2 regions of the Streptomyces sp. NPDC005955 genome follow, and region 1 is predicted to be linked to the other one. Evidence: riboswitches for the same ligand, from Rfam matches in the RefSeq annotation. Region 1 holds a riboswitch; the other holds the start of a gene.

What was found. Region 1 has a riboswitch for glycine ahead of gcvP (aminomethyl-transferring glycine dehydrogenase). Riboswitches for the same ligand answer to the same signal wherever they lie in the genome.
Region 2: linked by a shared signal. The riboswitch ahead of gcvT (glycine cleavage system aminomethyltransferase GcvT) and the one ahead of gcvP (aminomethyl-transferring glycine dehydrogenase) in region 1 are both predicted to bind glycine.

Annotation. Positions count from the first base shown of each region.
Region 1 is NZ_JBIAIF010000014.1:9,698-13,096, reverse strand. It holds gene gcvP (aminomethyl-transferring glycine dehydrogenase) at 1-1,843, opposite strand, end outside; glycine riboswitch at 2,013-2,110, opposite strand; gene ACFYOU_RS27190 (PRC-barrel domain-containing protein) at 2,222-2,620, shown strand; gene ACFYOU_RS27185 (DNA polymerase IV) at 2,636-3,399, opposite strand, start outside.
Region 2 is NZ_JBIAIF010000018.1:104,403-107,801, reverse strand. It holds gene gcvH (glycine cleavage system protein GcvH) at 1-274, opposite strand, end outside; gene gcvT (glycine cleavage system aminomethyltransferase GcvT) at 528-1,643, opposite strand; glycine riboswitch at 1,800-1,893, opposite strand; gene ACFYOU_RS30985 (AAA family ATPase) at 2,160-2,846, shown strand; gene ACFYOU_RS30980 (enhanced serine sensitivity protein SseB C-terminal domain-containing protein) at 2,935-3,399, shown strand, end outside.

The DNA of each region.
Region 1 (3,399 bases):
TGACCGCGCTCGCCGCGTTCGTGCCGTGCGCCGACGACGGGATCAGACAGACCGTGCGCTGCTCGTCGCCGTTGGCCCGGTGGTAGCCGCGCACCGCGAGCAGCCCGGCCAACTCGCCCTGGGAGCCGGCGTTCGGCTGGAGGGACACCCGGTCGTAGCCGGTGACCTCGGCGAGCCGCTCCTCCAACTCGTGGATCAGCGTGAGGTACCCCTGCGCCTGCTCCGCCGGTGCGAAGGGGTGCAGCTGACCGAACTCGGGCCAGGTGACCGGCTCCATCTCGGTGGTGGCGTTGAGCTTCATCGTGCAGGAGCCGAGCGGGATCATGCCCCGGTCGAGGGCGTAGTCCCGGTCCGAGAGCCGGCGCAGGTAACGCAGCATCGCCGTCTCCGAGCGGTACTGCCGGAAGACGGGGTGCGCCAGGTAGTCGTCGGTGCGCAGCAGCGCCCCGGGCAGGGCGTCCACGACGGACGCGTCCAGGGCCTCGACGTCGGCGTCGGCGCCGAAGGCGGTCCAGACGATGCCGAGCTGGGCCCGGGTGGTGGTCTCGTCGCAGGCGATGCCCACGTGGTCGGCGTCCACCAGGCGCAGGTTGACGCCGCCCTCCCGGGCCGCGGCGACGACCTCGGCGGCCCGGCCGGGCACCCGTGCGGTGACCGTGTCGAAGAACGCGCCGTGCACGATCTCCGTGCCCGCCGCCCGCAGCCCCTCGGCGAGGATCGTCGCGTAGCGGTGGGTGCGGCGGGCGATCGTCCGCAGCCCTTCCGGACCGTGGTAGACGGCGTACATCCCCGCCATGACCGCGAGCAGCACCTGCGCGGTGCAGATGTTGCTGGTCGCCTTCTCCCGCCGGATGTGCTGTTCACGGGTCTGGAGCGCCAGCCGGTAGGCCCGGTCCCCGTCGCTGTCCACGGAGACGCCGACGAGGCGGCCCGGGAGGCTGCGGGCGAACTTCTCGTGGACGGCCATGTACCCGGCGTGCGGTCCGCCGAAGCCCATCGGCACCCCGAAGCGCTGGGTGGTGCCGACCGCGATGTCCGCGCCGAGCTCACCGGGCGGGGTGAGGAGCGTGAGGGCGAGCAGGTCGGCGGCGACGGTGACGACGGCACCCAGTGCGTGGGCCTGCGCGATCAGGGGCCGCAGCTCGCGGACCGCCCCGGAGGCACCCGGGTACTGGAGCAGGACGCCGGTGACCCCCCGCTCGGCGACCTCGGACGGGATGCCGGAGGACAGATCGGCGACGAGGACCTCGACCCCCGTGGGTTCGGCGCGGGTCCGGATGACGGCCACGGTCTGCGGCAGGGTGTCCGCGTCGACCAGGAAGACGCCGTTCTTGACCTTGCCGACCCGGCGCGACAGTGCCATGGCCTCGGCCGCGGCCGTGCCCTCGTCGAGGAGGGAGGCCCCGGAGGTGGGCAGTCCGGTCAGCTCCGCGACCACGGTCTGGAAGTTGAGCAGCGCCTCCAGCCGGCCCTGGGAGATCTCCGGCTGGTACGGGGTGTAGGCGGTGTACCAGGCCGGGTTTTCCATGACGTTGCGGAGGATGACCGGCGGCGTGAAGGTGCCGTAGTAGCCGAGGCCGATCATCGAGCCGAGCACCTCGTTGCGGTCCGCGAGGGAGCGCAGCTCGGCGAGGACCTCGGCTTCGGTGCGGGCCGCGGGCAGGTCCAGGGCCTCGGCGTTCTTGATGACCTCGGGCACCGCGGCCGCCGTCAGCTCGTCCAGCGAGCCGTACCCGACCTGCGCGAGCATCTTGGCGCGGGCCTCCACGTCGGGTCCGACGTGGCGCCGCTCGAACGGGATGCCCTGTTCGAGCTGGGCGAGGGGGGAACGGTTGACTGTCATGCGGGGGCCTCCTGGTCGGTACGACCTGCGAGGGGCACCGCATTGCGGGTGCCCGGACGGCCCTCCCCCTCTGTCATCTCAACCTGAGAGCTTCACCGGGCCGGAGCCCGACTTTCACCGTCGGTGAGGGCGGAGGCCGTCGGCCTTCCGCCCTGCTTTCCAGAGTGACCTCACCCGTGCGGTACTGGGGGCCTGAGAGATTCCGGGGAGGATTTGCTCCTTCGGCGCCCCCGGTCGTCAGCCGGGGAGCTCTCCCGCACAGGGTCAACAGCCGTTTCCACCCTACCAGCGGGCCCTCGCACGGGGCTTCGAGTGGCCGCCCGTCGAAATGTGGACTTTCGTAGTGCTTACGGATGAGTTGCGACCACTGGAGGGCACGTGCAGACCGACATCGATCCGCGCAACCTGATCGGCCGCAAGGCGTTCGACCTCCACGGCACGAAGATCGGCACGGTGGACGAGGTCTACCTCGACGACGCCACGGGGGTGCCGGAGTGGGCGGCGATAAGGACGGGGCTCTTCAGCCGTGACGCGTTCGTCCCGCTGGAGCCCAGCGAGCTGGTGGAGGGCACGTTGCGGGTGCCCTTCGAGCGGTCCCTGATCAAGGACGCCCCGGACTTCGGCGTCGGCCGCCACCTCTCGCCCCAGCAGGAGCTGCGCCTCTACCACCACTACGGGCTGAACCTGGCGTCCCCGGGCCCGGCGCCACCGGCGGTACGGGACTTCGGTGAGCTGGCCGGAGCGGGCGACGACCCGAAGCTCCCGGACGACCGCTAGGCCCCCTCTTCCGGATCAGGCCGGGTCGTCGGGGGCGGGGCGGTGCACCAGGGAGACCGGGCCGGAGGGTTCGAGGGCCGGGTCGTCCACGGCGAAGGTCCGCACCCGGCCCGGCCCGGAGTACGGGGTCTCGAACCGCACCGTCACCCGCCCCACGCCGCTCCCCTGCACCCAGCCCCGCCCGTACTCGGCGTGGTGCACGTCATGGCCGGCGGCCCACGGGGCGGGCGGACGGGCGCTCGTCGGTTCCGTGCCGTCGGGTGGGGCCGCGGGCTCCTCGGCGGCGGCTCCGTCGGCCTCGGTCCGGGCGCCCGCCGCCTGGGCGAACAGGTCCTCCTGGGTGTAGTCGGCGAGCCCGCTCACGCCCACCCCGAGGAGGCGCACGCCCCCGGTGGTGTCCACGGACTCCAGCAGCCGCGCGGCGGCCTCCCGCACCACCGAGGGATCGTCGGTGGGTCCGCGCAGCGTCTCGGAGCGGGTCAACGTCGAGAAGTCGTACCTGCGCACCTTGAGCACCACGGTCCGCCCGGAGTGTCCCGAGTCCCGCAGTCGCCGCACGCACCGATCGGCCAGCTGCTGGACCTCCCACCGCACCCGCGTGCGGTCGTGGATGTCCACGTCGTAGGTGTCCTCGACGGACACCGACTTCGTCTCCCGTTCGGCGACGACCGGCCGCTCGTCGTGCGCGAGGGCCATCGCGTACAGCGCCGCCCCGTGGGCCTTGCCCAGCAGCCGCACCAGTTCGTCGGCCCCGGCCTCGGCCAGTTCGCCGACCGTGG
Region 2 (3,399 bases), on a different contig from region 1:
CCAGGGAAGGGTCGTCCACGACGTCCTGGTTGGACTCCGTGACCTCGCCGCTCACGGGGGAGTACAGGTCGCTGACCGACTTCGTCGACTCCAGCTCACCGCAGGACTCGCCCGCGGTCACCTGCTGGCCCACCTCGGGCAACTGGGCGAAGACCACGTCACCGAGCGCGCCTGCCGCGAACTCGGTGATGCCGATCGTCGCCACGCCGTCGCCGTCGGGGGCCGACAGCCACTCGTGCTCCTTGCTGTAGCGAAGCTGCTGGGGGTTGCTCATGGTGGGAATTCTCCTGTACGCGGGGGAGTGCTGGGGAACGGGATGTCTTGGTATGCGAGACGGGCGCTGGACGAGCCCGCGGGAGGCCCGACCGGGCGGCGCCCGGCGGTGGCCCCGCCGGACGGGTCCGGCGACGGCGGAGCCCCTGTTTCTGGCGCCTCGTGGACGGTGCCACTACCGGCTGGCGTCCGATGCCGCTTGCGTCCGGTACCGCTGGCGCCCGGTACCGCTGGCGCGCGGCAGACGGCGCCGGCTACTTCTGGCGCTTGTAGAACGGCAGCGCCACGACCCGGTACGGCTCGTGGGTGCCCCGGATGTCGACGGCCACCCCCGCCGTGCCCGGCTCGGCGTGCGCGGCGTCGACGTACGCCATGGCGATCGGCCGGCCCAGGGTGGGGGAGGGGGCTCCCGAGGTGACCTCGCCGATCACCGCGCCGTCCGCGACCACCGCGAACCCGGCGCGCGGCACCCGCCGCCCCTCGGCGACCAGCCCGACCAGCTTGCGCGGCGGGTTCGCCGCGGCCTTCTCGGCGGCGGCCTCCAGAGCGGCGCGGCCGACGAAGTCGCCCTCCTTCTCGAACTTCACCACCCGGCCGAGCCCGGCGTCGAAGGGGGTCAGCGCCTCGGTCAGCTCGTGCCCGTACAGCGGCATGCCCGCCTCCAGGCGCAGCGTGTCCCGGCAGGACAGCCCGCAGGGCACCAGTCCGGCCGCCGCCCCCGCCTCGGTCAGCGCCCGCCAGATCCGCTCGGCGTGCTCCGGCGCCACGAACAGTTCGAAGCCGTCCTCGCCGGTGTATCCGGTACGGGCGATCAGTGCGGGAACGTCCGCGACGGTGCCCGGGAGGCCGGCGTAGTACTTCAGGCCGTCCAGGTCCGCATCGGTCACCGCCGCCAGGATGCCGGGCGACTCGGGGCCCTGCACGGCGATCAGCGCGTAGGCGTCCCGGTCGTCGCGGACCTCGGCGTCGAAGCCGGCGGCCCGCTCGCGCAGCGCGTCGAGGACGGTCTGCGCATTGCCCGCATTGGCGACGACCAGGTACTCGGTGGCCCCGGTGCGGTAGACGATCAGGTCGTCCAGGATGCCGCCGTCGGCGCGACAGATCATCGTGTAGCGGGCGCGGCCGGTGCCGACGGTGGCGATGTTGCCGACCAGCGCGTGGTTCAGCAGCTGGGCGGCCTGCGGCCCGGTGACGGTGATCTCGCCCATGTGGGAGAGGTCGAACAGGCCGGCCCGGGTGCGTACGGCCTGGTGCTCGTCGCGCTCGCTGCCGTAGCGCAGGGGCATGTCCCAGCCGGCGAAGTCGGTCATGGTCGCGCCTAGCGAACGGTGCAGCGCGTCGAGCGCGGTACGACGGGGGGCGGTGCTCATGGATAGTGCTCCCAGGGCATGACGGCGAGGTGATCCTCCCCATCTGTCATCGGACCTGAGAGGTTCGCCGGGAGCCACGCCGCGGACGGCGGCCCGGTTTGCACCTTGGGTGGGACCGCGCGCTCCACGGCGCTGCGATCCGCTTTTCAGATGTGCCTCGCCCGCGCGGTAACTGGGCCTGAGAGATTCAAGGGAGGGACTTGCTCCTTCGGCGCCCCGGTCGGACCGAGGGCTCTCCCGCGCGGATTCAAGCGGCCGGTATGCAGTTGGCGGCCACATCATTGCACGCATTCGCCGCCCTGGGCAGGGCGGCGGCCCCCTTTCGCCCCGGCACCGGCCACCCGCGGTGACCGTCGGGGCGCAGTCGCGCCCCCGCGGGGCGGAGGGTGTTCGCGCGGCCACGGGCCGTCATGCCGTCGTGACCGTATCCGGACGAAAATCACGAGCATCCGAAATTACCCGCTCTTTACACTCTACGGGGAAGGCTCACGTGACCGACTGGAGGGGACGATCACGGTGAACAGGACCAGGGGGTACGTGAGCGCTTCGGGCGTCGCGCTGCCCGAACAGTCGGGAGCACCTGCCGCCCAGGTGTGCGGGGGGCGGGCCACGGGGGTCGTCCGTGATCTGCGGGAGCGGGCGGGCCGGGGGCCGCACGCGCTGCGCTTCGCCCCCGGTGACCTCGTCGTGGTGTCCGGGCTCCCGGGCAGCGGCAAGTCCACCCTGATGTCCCGGACGGTCCGCGCGGACGACGTCCCCGCCGCCGTCCGCATCGACTCCCAGGACACCCGCGACCGCTGGACCCGTCGGATGCCCGGGGTGCTGCCCTACGGCCTGTACCGGCCGCTGGTGCGGCTCGCGCACTTCACGGCGCTGCGGCGGGCGCTGCGGTCCGGGGCGAGCGTGGTGGTCCACGACTGCGGGACCCAGGCGTGGGTGCGCCGGTGGCTCGCCCGCGAGGCCCGGGTCCGGGGGACGACGCTGCACCTGCTGCTGCTCGACGTCGCGCCGGACACCGCGCTCAGCGGGCAGCGCGAACGGGGCCGCGGAGTGTCGCGGTACGCCTTCGCGCGGCACCGGCGGGCGGTCGGGCGCCTGGTGCGGGACGCGGAGCGCGGGAGCCTGCCGTCCGGCTGCACCTCCGCGGTGCTGCTGGACCGTCCCGCGGGCGGCGCGCTGCGGTCCATCCGCTTCGACGGGTAGCGCGCCCCCGCCTCCGCGCCCCGGGCCCGCGGCTTCGCGTTAGGGTGCCTGGCGCAGACGCAGCGCGGTACCGATCAGGTGGTTGACGATGGAGATTCCGGCCCAGGCCCCCCACCCCTCGCCCTCCGGGGCGTACGACCCCCCGGCCCCCCTCACGACCGACGGCCCGTCCGGGGACGGATGGCCGGCCAACGAGTTGGAGGCGGTGCTCGCCGCGTCCGTCGGGGTGCCGTCCGCCGCCGCACGGATCGTGGAGGTGCTGGGCCGCAGCCCGATATGGGTGCCGCTGCCCAACGGCGGCGGGCCCGCCAGCGCCACCCTGGACCTGCCGACCCTGGAGATCGACGGCCAGGCGTACGTCCCGGTGTTCACCTCCGCCGCACAGTTCCGGCAGGTCGTCGGGGACCGGATGGACGGCACGGTCGCTCCGGCCGTCGAGTTCGCCCGGGGGCTGCCCCCGCAACTCGGCATCGTCCTCAACCCCGGCGGAGCGGTCGGCGTCCCGCTGCCGCCCCCGGCCGTCGCGGAGCTCTGCCGCGCCGGTCGCACCCCC